DNA from 4 places in the Bacillus sp. JJ864 genome. Region 2 is predicted to be linked to each of the others. Evidence: predicted binding sites of a transcription regulator. Region 2 holds the regulator's gene; each other region holds the start of a gene.
The links. The regulator Rex, encoded in region 2, represses fermentation and respiration genes when NADH is low (regulators of the CRP and FNR family bind a similar motif). The targets are predictions, from matches to a motif close to TTGTGAAATATTTCACAA.
Positions count from the first base shown of each region.

Region 1: V7024_RS13915 (nitrate reductase subunit alpha) is a predicted target of Rex. The motif match lies at 1,029-1,046, and genes of this name have one in related genera.
Region 3: nirB (nitrite reductase large subunit NirB) is a predicted target of Rex. The motif match lies at 1,759-1,776, and genes of this name have one in related genera.
Region 4: V7024_RS01690 (L-lactate dehydrogenase) is a predicted target of Rex. The motif match lies at 1,491-1,508, and genes of this name have one in related genera.

Region 1 covers NZ_JBALLY010000081.1:60,093-63,274, reverse strand. The annotation lists gene V7024_RS13920 (Crp/Fnr family transcriptional regulator) at 274-966, shown strand; gene V7024_RS13915 (nitrate reductase subunit alpha) at 1,247-3,182, shown strand, end outside.
Region 2 covers NZ_JBALLY010000126.1:4,765-7,946, forward strand. The annotation lists gene V7024_RS18240 (ABC transporter ATP-binding protein) at 1-716, opposite strand, end outside; gene V7024_RS18245 (redox-sensing transcriptional repressor Rex) at 900-1,529, shown strand; gene V7024_RS18250 (YdiK family protein) at 1,556-1,753, opposite strand; gene V7024_RS18255 (CPBP family intramembrane glutamic endopeptidase) at 1,756-2,484, opposite strand; gene groES (co-chaperone GroES) at 2,818-3,102, shown strand; gene groL (chaperonin GroEL) at 3,141-3,182, shown strand, end outside.
Region 3 covers NZ_JBALLY010000012.1:12,848-16,029, forward strand. The annotation lists gene rph (ribonuclease PH) at 1-322, opposite strand, end outside; gene V7024_RS02260 (GerMN domain-containing protein) at 457-1,497, opposite strand; gene nirB (nitrite reductase large subunit NirB) at 1,795-3,182, shown strand, end outside.
Region 4 covers NZ_JBALLY010000008.1:790-3,971, forward strand. The annotation lists tRNA gene V7024_RS01650 (tRNA-Lys) at 1-33, shown strand, start outside; tRNA gene V7024_RS01655 (tRNA-Gly) at 41-111, shown strand; tRNA gene V7024_RS01660 (tRNA-Ile) at 119-195, shown strand; tRNA gene V7024_RS01665 (tRNA-Asn) at 199-273, shown strand; tRNA gene V7024_RS01670 (tRNA-Ser) at 282-372, shown strand; tRNA gene V7024_RS01675 (tRNA-Glu) at 379-450, shown strand; gene V7024_RS01680 (hypothetical protein) at 679-978, opposite strand; gene V7024_RS01685 (penicillin-binding protein) at 1,072-1,296, opposite strand; gene V7024_RS01690 (L-lactate dehydrogenase) at 1,656-2,600, shown strand; gene glgB (1,4-alpha-glucan branching protein GlgB) at 2,952-3,182, shown strand, end outside.

The DNA.
Region 1 (3,182 bases), on a different contig from region 2:
TATACTTTTATTCTATTATAATATATTTTTAAACTAGGGTGGTTTTGCTCTTGCACTTTATCTTTTTTTGGCTGTCTTTCATTTGTCTTCATCATAAAAAAGAACAACAATCTATGATGTGATATTTCTCACATCGATTTTCTCATTCAAAAATTCTTCACAAATCTGTTCAAAAACTGTTCACAATTAGGCAAAGGAAAAAATCTCTTGCATTTTCACTATATTTATATTCAAAATAAGAAATAGACTATTCGGAAAAGAGGGGTAATTGTTGTGGCAAACAGTACTGCATTATCAAATGATTTAAAAGAATTACTCTCATCTGTTGAATATAAAATGCAAATAAACAAAGCCCATTATATTTTCCAAGAAGGTGTGGAGGCGAAAGAACTATATATTATTCACTCTGGAAAAGTGCAAATTAGTAAAATTAGCGCCGACGGTCAAGAATTGACACTACGTATTTGTTCGGAGAATGATATTATTGGAGAACTTACATTATTTACAGAAAACGCCAAATATTTATTAAACGCAAAAGTGCTTGAACATGCAGAAATCGGCGTCATTAAGCGGGATGCATTGGAAAAAGCATTGCTGGAAAAACCAGCTCTTGCCTTTGAATTTATGAGGTGGGTTAGTGAACATTTACGAAGAATGCAAACGAAGTTTCGTGATTTAGTATTACACGGCAAAAAGGGAGCACTCTACTCCACTCTCATTCGTATGACGAATAGTTATGGCATTTTAAAAGAAGATGGTATTCTTATCGATCTGCCATTAACGAATCAAGAGCTTGCAAACTTCTGTGCAACCTCCCGTGAAAGTGTCAATCGTATGTTAAATGATTTAAAGAAACAAGACATTATTTCTATCCATAAAGGTAAAATCACCATTCATAATTTACACTTTTTAAAATGTGCAATCGCCTGTGAAGATTGCCCTACTTCTATTTGTAGTATTGAGTAGCATTCTATTGAGATGCTACTCTTTTTCTTTACCTCTACTTTACATACAAAACATACTTTGTGATGTGCAAAATGTCACACCTTCTCTTTTTTCCCCTTACATTCTCAAGATTTTTTGACAATCTGTTGAACTGTGATAGATATCACATCTCTATTTTGCATGCCCTCTTATAGTGAAAGTAAGCAAGAGAGACGCAATAAAGTGAAACTTCCATCAGTAGGGGGGTCTTCATCCCCCACTGATGGTTAGTTGAACCAATTGGGATAAAGGAGTGAACAATATGAAAAAGAAACTATCACCACTCATGCAACGTTTAAAATATTTTTCTCCAATAGATCGTTATAACGATAATCATACGCAAGAAACGTATGAAGACCGCGAATGGGAAAATGCCTATCGAAAACGATGGCAACATGATAAAGTAATCCGCTCCACACATGGTGTAAACTGCACCGGTTCTTGCAGCTGGAACATTTACGTAAAGGATGGAATTGTCACTTGGGAAGGACAAGAGCTAAATTATCCGTCTACTGGTCCTAATATGCCAGACTTTGAGCCACGCGGATGTCCGCGCGGAGCAAGTTTTTCTTGGTACATTTATAGTCCGCTTCGCGTGAAATATCCATATGTACGCGGCGTCCTTTGGAATATGTGGCAAGAAGAACTGCAAAAACATGAATCACCGTTAGATGCTTGGAAAAGCATTGTTGAAAATCCAGAAAAAGCACGCGCATATAAAAGTGCTCGCGGAAAAGGCGGCTTCATTCGTGCAAGTTGGGATGAAGTATTACAGCTCGTTGCTGCTTCCTTACTATATACAGTAATCAAGTATGGTCCAGATCGAAATGTTGGTTTCTCGCCAATTCCTGCGATGTCAATGTTAAGTCACGCAGCAGGCAGCCGCTTTATGCAGCTTATGGGCGGGCCGATGCTGAGCTTCTACGATTGGTATGCTGATTTACCGCCAGCTTCGCCGCAAATTTGGGGTGATCAAACAGACGTGCCAGAAAGTAGTGATTGGTACAACGCTGGCTACATTATGACATGGGGCTCTAACGTACCGCTAACACGGACACCAGATGCCCACTTCTTAGCAGAAGTGCGCTATAAAGGAACGAAAGTTGTTTCTGTTAGCCCTGATTTTGCCGAATCAACAAAATTCGCTGATGACTGGATCAGCGTAAAACAAGGAACAGACGGTGCACTTGCAATGGCAATGGGGCACGTTATTTTACAAGAATTCTACGTGGACAAACAAGTAGACTACTTCATAAATTATGCAAAACAATACACAGATTTCCCATTCCTTGTCACGTTAAAACAACAAGAAGGTCAATTTGTTGCAGATCGTTTCTTAAATGCCACTGATATCGGCCGGGAAACAAAGCTTGGCGAATGGAAACCTGTTCTTTGGAACGATAACAGTCTTGATTTCGCTACGCCGCACGGCACAATGGGATCACGCTGGGATAACGAGAAAAAATGGAACTTACGTTTAGAAGATGAACAAACAGGTGAAAAAATTGATCCGCGTCTTTCTTTACTTGGTATGGAGGATGCAATTGGAACCGTACAAATTCCATACTTTTCTGATGACGGAAATGAAGTATTAGAACGTACCATTCCAGTGAAAAAGATTACAACGCCAAATGGAGATCTTTTCGTAACAACTGTCTATGATTTAACATTAGCAAACTACGGCGTCGACCGCGGTCTTGGCGGCTCAGAACCGAAGAGCTTTGATGAAGATGCTCCGTTTACACCAGCATGGCAAGAAAAAATGACAGGTGTAAAACGAGAACTTATTATTCAAATCGCTCGTGAATTTGCGCAAAATGCCGTTGATACAAATGGACGCTCGATGATTATCGTCGGCGCTGGTATTAACCATTGGTTTAACTCTGATACGATTTACCGCGCTGTCTTAAACCTCGTTCTACTTGTTGGCGCACAAGGGGTAAACGGCGGCGGCTGGGCTCATTATGTCGGCCAAGAAAAATTACGCCCAGCAGAAGGTTGGCAAACCATTGCAACTGCAAAGGATTGGCAAGGTCCACCGAAACTACAAAACGGTACATCCTTCTTCTATTTCGTTACAGATCAATGGCGCTATGAAGATACGCCAGTTGGACATTTAGCATCACCAGTTGTCGGCAACTCCCGCTATCAACATCACGGTGATTACAATGTGTTGGCCGCAAGACTCGGCTGGTTAC
Region 2 (3,182 bases):
TTATTAGAGATTTCATATACTTGCGTTACAAGTTTATCTAGAAAGTACCGATCGTGTGAAACGATTAAAATAGCACCAGGATAACCTTGTAAATATTGCTCGAGCCACGTTAATGTATCGATATCTAAATGGTTGGTTGGCTCATCTAAAATAAGCAAATCTGGTTTTGTTAATAATAACTTCCCAAGGGCTAAACGAGTTTTTTGTCCACCGCTTAATGTGGAAATTGTCGTTTCGTGTGTTTCGGGAGGAAAACCAAGTCCGCTTAAAACAGAGCGAATATCAGCTTCGTATTGATAGCCACCTTTATTTTTATAATCTAATTGTAGGCGATCATACTCTGCTAACAATTTTTCGTAAATAGTTTCATTTGTGAAATTTTCTTCTTTTCCCATTTCTTGTTCTAGTCTGCGGAGTTCTTTTTCCATGCGCTCTAAGTGGAGAAACACTGTTAGCATTTCATCCCAAATCGTTAACGATGTTTCAAGACCAGTATGCTGTGCTAAATAACCGATAGATACATCTTTCGGTTTTATAATTTCGCCGCCGTCATGAGATAGTTCTCCGGCAATAATCTTTAATAATGTAGACTTTCCAGCGCCATTACGCCCGACAAGCGCAATGCGATCACGCGTCTGTACTTCTAACTTAATGTTTGAAAGAATCACTTCAGCTGCGAACAATTTGGAAAGGTTATTCACTTGTAGTAAAATCAATGTTTTCACCTCAAATAATTTCTTAACTTTGCCATGATTATATTTCTCAATCATACTAAAAATAGTGTATAGTTGAACATAAATAGAGAAATTCTCTCTCTATTATACAAGGAAAACTTGCAATGCTAAACTTCCGTACATGTTTTAATCACTTGAACAGATAGGAAGAGAGGAGGGGGTTGCATGGAGCAGCCTAAAATTCCGCAGGCGACTGCCAAAAGATTGCCTCTATACTATCGATTTATCCAAAACCTATCGTTATCTGGTAAGCAACGCGTATCATCTGCAGAATTAAGTGAAGCAGTGAAAGTGGATTCAGCGACAATTCGACGAGACTTTTCATACTTTGGAGCATTAGGGAAAAAAGGATATGGCTATAATGTAAATTATTTATTGTCGTTTTTCCGCGAAACACTTGATCAAGACGATGTAACACGCGTAGCATTAATTGGGGTAGGTAATTTAGGTACAGCTTTCTTACATTACAATTTTACGAAAAATAATAATACAAAAATTGAGATGGCATTTGACGTTGATGAAGAGAAAGTTGGAAAAGAAATCGGCGGGATTCCAGTATATCATTTAGATGAATTGGAAGAGAGACTATCAGATGATATAAAAGTGGCAATATTAACAGTGCCTGCTTTTGTTGCACAAGCTGTAGCAGATCGCTTATCGCATACGAGCGTACAAGGTGTTTTAAACTTTACACCTGCTAGGTTAAACTTATCAGAACATATTCGTATTCATCATATTGATTTAGCGGTAGAGTTACAAACGCTCGTGTACTTTTTAAAAAATTATCCACAATAAAAACGCAGGAATGTCCTGCGTTTTTATTATTGTTTCTTACTATCTTTTTTCGGTTTAGAAAAAAGAATGCGAATTGCCAAATTAAAATCAACTGTTGCCATTACAGCAAGTAGTATTGTGTAGAAGTTCCAAATTGTATCTGTCACACTTGTAATTGCTAAGTATGTAAAAATACACCCTAGAAGAAAATACAAAGTTGCCATAACAAATGGTGAATTTCGCATGTTTAAAATCCTCCGATGAATCCTTGCAGTTTTTCAGCTTTTTCTAGATAGGGACGAAGTACAAATGTAATTAACATAACATTTGTATTCATCATAACATGAGCCATAATTGGTACAATGATTCGTTTTGTTTGTACGTATAAAAATGAAAAAACAAGCCCCATGGAAATATACACTAATAAATGTGTAGGGTCAAAATGAATGAGAGCAAATATAAGCGAACTTACGATTGCTGCGATAAAGAAGTTATATCGTTTATATAGTGTTCCAAATAGAATTTTTCTAAATACAATTTCCTCAAGAATGGGAGCGAATATGGATGAAACAATCATAAATAATGGAGCAGCCTTTATAATTCCGATAATGTTTTGTGTATTTTCAGATTCAGCTTTAATTTTAAAAACTTGTGTTTCAATTGTGCCGGCAATGACTTGGGCAAATAAAGCAAGAAAAACTCCTAAAATAATCCACCCTATTGTAGCAGGGACATTTGTTTTTCCGCGATTCCATTTTTCTGATTGTGTATCATTACGTAGTAATACGAGGATGATGATAAGAGCGATAAAGAAGCTAATCAGTCCCCAATGTGCCGTTGCCAGTTGAACTTTTTCTTCGAAGGTCCGATGGCCATTATTGTATACTCCGCTTTTTAAAAGAATCCATCCACCAATTATACCTGATAATTGCATCAAAATATATGTAACAATAACCCACCAATATTGTCTCTTCAATTTTGTAACTCCTTTTTGAATTTTTTGTAAAGAAAAAGGAAAATGCTCTATCCATAGAGAAAACAACTTATGGCATCTTTCTTATTGTAACATAGGAGAAGATGAAAAAAAGATGGAATCTATCAGTACATCTTCCCGTATGTAATTATCAAGTAAAGCATAATCACTTTTGAACAAGCTGGAGAGGGGATGAAATAGTTTTCCGAAAAATTACGTTTTTTTCACTTGCAAAAGAAAATGAGATTCTTTATTATAATAAGTGTGTTAGCACTCGAAGTGATAGAGTGCTAATAAACATAAAATTTACATAAAAAATTGAGGAGGTTGTTGTTCATGCTAAAGCCATTAGGTGATCGCGTTATTATTGAACTTGTTCAAGCAGAAGAAAAAACAGCAAGTGGTATCGTACTACCAGACACTGCAAAAGAAAAACCACAAGAAGGTAAAGTAGTGGCAGTTGGTACTGGTCGTGTGCTTGAAAATGGTGAGCGTGTTGCTTTAGATGTAGCTACAGGAGATCGTATCATCTTCTCAAAATATGCAGGTACTGAAGTGAAATACGAAGGTACAGAATACTTAATTTTACGTGAAAGCGACATTTTAGCAATTATCGGTTAATTATATAAATCTTTAAAAATTCAAGGGGGTCAAATATTATGGCAAAAGATATTAAATTTAGTGAAGAAGCACGTCGTTCG
Region 3 (3,182 bases), on a different contig from region 2:
CAAGTGCTTCTAAATCAACAACAGCACGCAATGCTCGTCCAATTAAACGTTGAATTTCCATTGTACGCCCCGTTACTTTCCCTTTACTTGATTCACGAATCGTACGCTGTTCCGTTGCACGAGGGATCATGGAATACTCTGCTGTAACCCATCCTTTTCCTTCTCCTCTCATAAACGGAGGAACTCGATCTTCAATCGTGGCCGTACAAATCACCTTCGTATCACCAACTTCAATTAGTACCGAACCTTCTGGATGTTTTAAATAATTCGTTTGAATATGTATACGGCGCAGCTCCGATGCTTGTCTACCATCTACTCGCATAAAAATAACCCCCTTGTAACTACTACTTGTTAGTATAGCCCATTCAAAATTTATGTTATGTATCTAAATAAAAGAAGGGGAATAAGATGTATTCCCCTTCTCTTCCTACATTCAGTATATCAAATTATTTCTGTTTAAAAACCACCTGTATTCACGTTTTGTGGCCGAACGACCGGTTTTATTAATTTATCACCTTTTTCCGTAACAAGATTTGCCTTTCCATTCACTTGAATGGAAACATTTTCCACGCCTTGTTTTTCAGTTAAAGATAATACAAGCGACTGCAGTACATAGTTAGAAATCGCACTTTTATCTTTATTCGCATAAATATTTTCATTAAAGTTCAATGTCACTGTTCCCTTTTCAAGTTTTGGTTCATTGATTAACCTCACATCTGGATTAAAATCATATGTTAACGCCGATTTCTGCGACGGCCCTTTCACAAGTTCTTTTACAATTGTCGCTACTTCGTTTTCTTTCCCTTCGGCAATGCGGCGCGTTACTGGTACATAATAACTTTGTTTATTATTTTGCGCTATGAAATACAGCGTAATTGGTTTTGTATTTGCAAGATCAGCAACTTGCTCATCATCAAAGTTAATACCATTTGCTCGGCTTAATCCATTACCAATCGGCGTACCAGCAACAGGCATTTTCGCTAAATCTTGCCCATTCATGCTGAACTTCACATTCTTTACTTCTTTAAACTGCGTTAACGTCCAAGTAACTGCTTCTACAATACGTCGTTCCTCTTCTTTTTTATAGTTTTTCAGTTCTTTTGAAAAATTAACAACTGCAGTTCCGTCTTTTTTCACATCAACTGTCATTTCTGTGTCCGCTGGGAGCACAGCTTGAAATCCATTTGGCAATAAGTTTGTTACTGGTCCGTCTTTCACTAAATATTGTAATGATTGCTTAATCACCGCGTTATCTTTTGGAGTAGGTAACTGCACCGTTTGCGGCACAACATAACCATTTTTATCTACAAGATATAAATCTAAGTTTTTCGTTTGCCCTTGTTTTGCAGTTTCTTTCTTCTCACCATCCGTATACGTTACTTTCTTAGGCGGATCAATTTGCTCTGTTGCTTTTTCCTTACTAAACAAACCGCATCCTGCTAATAAAACTGTACTTAATGTAGCACAAACAATCCATTTGAAAGTCGATCTAGGCATACGCTTTCCCCCTAAAAAATCTAAGTTTGTACTATATATATACGAGCCCGAGTTTCACTTTAGAACAAGCGATGACAACTTATCTTTTCAAAAAAGTCATCGTCAAAATCTTATTTTCATTAATTGAAGCCGCCCCTTTAAAAGGTCGGCGGGCTAGTAGCAAATGATGTGCAATTTTGAACAATTTATGAATCCTCCACAGATGTGATAAATATCACATCTCCTTATTTTCCAAAACTTTTATAATACAAGTATAAAAGTTTGTTAAACATTTCACATAAAAGAAGGGAAATGAATATGAAAACACGTTTAGTCATGATCGGGAATGGGATGGCCGGAATACGCTGCATCGAAGAGATTTTAAAACAAAACGATACTTTATATGACATTACCATTTTTGGTGATGAACCGCATCCAAATTACAATCGCATTATGCTTTCCCACGTTCTACAAGGAAAGACAAACATGCAAGATATCATTATGAACGAATACAATTGGTACGAAGAAAATGACATTACGTTGTATACAAATGAAAAAGTGTTGCAAATTGATCGGGAAGAACAAGTCATTGTTACAGAAAAGAATCGTCTTGTTATGTACGACAAACTCATTATCGCAACAGGATCCAGTGCTTTTATTTTACCTGTGGAAGGTGCAAATCTTCCCGGTGTAACAGGTTTTCGTACAATTGAAGATACACAATTCATGATGGATACCGCTAAACAATATAAAAAAGCAGTTGTCATTGGTGGTGGATTACTCGGTTTAGAAGCCGCACGAGGACTTATTGACTTAGGAATGGACGTGCACGTTGTTCATTTAACATCACACTTAATGGAGCAACAACTCGATGCTAAGGCATCTTCACTACTGCGTGAAGATTTAGAATCACAAGGCATGAAGTTCCTTATGGAAAAGAAAACAGTAAAAATTCTCGGTACAAACCACGTTGAGGGCATTCAATTTGCAGATGGCGATATTGTAAAATGTGACTTAATCGTCATGGCTGTTGGTATACGTCCAAATACACAGTTAGCAAAAGATGCTGATTTACTTGTGAACCGCGGTATTGTCATCAATGACTATATGCAGACAAATGATGCATCCATCTATGCGGTTGGTGAATGCGCAGAGCATAAAGGGATCGCTTATGGTCTTGTTGCACCGCTCTATGAGCAAGGTGCTGTATTAGCAAAACACATTACAAATGCACAAACTGATGGATATACCGGCAGCATCGTCGGGACTCAGCTAAAAGTTGCAGGATGCGATTTATTCTCTGCTGGTCAAATTTATGAGGATGATATAACAAAAGCAATCTTCATTTTTGACGAATGTACACGTTCCTATAAAAAAGTACTCATCCGAGACAATAAAGTTGTTGGTATTGTTTTATATGGTGATACAACTGACGGCACACGCCTCTTCAGCATGTTAAAAAAAGAAGAAGATATACAAGAATACACACCTGCTTCTCTTCTACATAAAGCTGGTGAAGAGAACGGACTTGACGTTGCAAGTATGAGTGCTGATGAAACGGTTTGCGGATGTAATGGCGTCACAAAAGGAACGATTGTTCACACTATTTTAGAACAAGACTTAACAACATTTGAAGAAGTAAAAGGGTGTACAAAAGCTGCAGGATCATGTGGTAAATGTCGCCCAGTTGTGGAACAAATTTTATC
Region 4 (3,182 bases), on a different contig from region 2:
GGGTCGAAGGTTCGAGTCCTTCATGGCTCACCATTTTTATGCGGGTGTAGTTTAGTGGTAAAACAAGAGCCTTCCAAGCTCTGGTCGAGAGTTCGATTCTCTTCACCCGCTTTTTCTAGGGCCTATAGCTCAGCTGGTTAGAGCGCACGCCTGATAAGCGTGAGGTCGATGGTTCGAGTCCATTTAGGCCCACCATATTCCGCAGTAGCTCAGTGGTAGAGCTATCGGCTGTTAACCGATCGGTCGTAGGTTCGAGTCCTACCTGCGGAGCCATATAATATAGAGAAGTACCCAAGTGGCTCAAGGGGCTCCCCTGCTAAGGGAGTAGATCGCTTACGCGGTGCGAGGGTTCGAATCCCTTCTTCTCTGCCAGAAATTGGCCCGTTGGTCAAGTGGTTAAGACACCGCCCTTTCACGGCGGTAACACGGGTTCGAATCCCGTACGGGTCATACGAAAAGAGATAGCATATATTGCTATCTCTTTTTTATTTATCCCGCTATTCGTGGGCAGTGTGAGCCGCTTCCGCTTTTCTAAAGAAGTTAGGTGGGAGATAAACTGCTGGCATGCGCCCGATTGGTGAGGGTGCATGCCAGCAGTGGGGGATGAAGAAAAACCCCACTGATTAAAGTTTCACTTTATCTTGTCGTGTTGAATAATCTTTTCCGCAAATAATAATATTAAAGTATAATTGCATCAATGCGCTCGCAATTAACGAGGACAATGCGACCATTTTTATTTATAAATGTAGCAAGACCTGTGTTAAAGTGAAAGCCCGTGAAAACTGAAACGGTTAATGGCACACCATTAACTATAATTTCGGTTACTTTTTTTCCTAAATTAAAAGTGTTTAAAAGGCGCCAAATCCCTTCAAAATGTTTTTCTTTATTTTTTATTTGTAAAGATTGTATATCTGTATCCTTTACTAAATTTGGATTGAATATTTTAGGGTTAGCAGTATGGTTTATAAGAATTGGCATGTTTCTTTCCCTCTTCCGCTTTTGTTTATTTTGAATCAAAATAGTATGTTGAAATGATAAAAAAGAGCTTTTTTCAAAGCTCTCTTTTACAAACTAGCTTGCCTCAATTCGAAGTGCTTGAATATCACGGCAATCTATAAGAAGTACGCCGCCTGCTTCAGGTCCTTCTGTATCAACAAAAGTTGCACAAAAGTTTTGAGGATTAAAATTAACAAAAGTAACATCATCTATAAAGTTTCCATTTAGAAAAATATCTACTTCTGTGCCAGGCTGTAAAGTTTCAAGTTGCTCACAGACGCATTTTGTATGCTTGTTTATATCGATCAACTCCTTTCAAAGTATATTTTTGATTCAATATATAATATATTTGTGAATTAAAAAAAGGTGTGGACAAATTATACACATTTCTAAGTGCTTAGGCTTATGATTTTGAGAGGAAAAGTATGTGAATTATGGTGTGTATAGATGTGATTGGGATGGATTCCATATTTGATACAATAACTTTATCCTATCTGTGAAAAAGTTCACAAATAGGTCATAAAATGTGAATACATTCACAAAGAAACGTGCTACAATATGTGTGTAAGGAAGTTAAACAATATAAAATCAGTATTTTAATTATTTACTTAAATGACAATGCTAATAATGAAATTAAAAAATAGAGAGGGGATTTTACCATGAAAAAAGGTATTAATCGCGTAGTACTAGTAGGAACAGGAGCTGTAGGTTGCAGCTATGCATATTCTATGATTAACCAAGGTGTGGCTGAAGAGTTCGTTCTTGTTGATGTAAACGAAGCAAAAGCAGAAGGTGAAGCAATGGACTTAAGCCATGCTGTACCATTTGCTCCAGCTCCAACAAAAGTTTGGAAAGGTAGCTATGCAGATTGTAAAGATGCAGATCTTGTTGTTATCACTGCTGGATTACCACAAAAGCCAGGTGAAACTCGCTTAGATTTAGTTGAGAAGAATACAAAAATCTTTAAACAAATCGTTCGCGGTATTATGGATAGCGGATTTGATGGTATCTTCTTAATCGCAACTAACCCAGTGGACATTTTAACTTATGTAACTTGGAAAGAATCTGGATTACCAAAAGAGCGCGTAATCGGTTCTGGTACAACTTTAGACTCTGCTCGCTTCCGTTATATGTTAGGTGAGTACTTAGATGTAGACCCACGTAACGTGCATGCGTATATCATTGGTGAACATGGTGACACAGAGCTTCCTGTATGGAGTCATGCTACTATCGGTGTACAAAAGCTAGAAACAATCTTAGCGAATAATGAAAAGTACAACCAAAGTGATTTAGATGGAATCTTTGAAAATGTACGTGATGCTGCTTATCACATTATTCAACGTAAAGGTGCAACTTACTACGGTATCGGTATGTCACTATTACGTGTAACTAAAGCAATCTTAAACAACGAGAACAGCGTATTGACAGTATCTGCATATCTTGAAGGACAATATGGACAAAAAGATGTTTACGTAGGTGTTCCAGCAGTTATCAACCGCCAAGGTGTTCGAGAAGTTGTAGAGCTTGAATTAAATGCAGAAGAAGAATTGAAATTTGATCATTCTGTAAAAGTGCTAAAAGAAACTATGGCACCAGTACTATAACCCAAATTGTATAAATCCCTTTCCGGCCCTCCCCTGTATATCCCTTTGCCGGAAGGGGTTTTTTTATGTTTTACTTTAATGGAAAGTAATAACAAAATAGCGGTAAACTCCTTTTCTTTTCCACTAAAAAAATTATTCTAAAATAAAACGCTTACAATGAATATTCGTCAAAATTCGATATTTTTCGGTTAAATTTCATGAAATTACCACGAATTTCTATAAAAAAACGTATGTTTTTTTAAAAATTCGCAAGGATATTTCAATTTACCGAAGAATAGTAATAACATATTTAAAATTCTGTCATCTTGCGAGGTGAACATAGTGATTGAGACAAAGTGTAATGTGAAAGACATGTTATTGTTCCATGAAGAAAAGTTTTATGATAGCTACGAGATTCTTGGTGCTCATTTGACGGTGGAAAATGGAATGGAAGGCACACGTTTTTCCGTATGGGCACCTCATGCACAAGCTGTGAGTATTGTAGGAGATTTTAATGAGTGGAATAGCGAGATGCATGAAATGATACGAGTGACAGAGAAAGGGATTTGGTCTTTATTTATACCGAATATTCCTCAGCAGAAA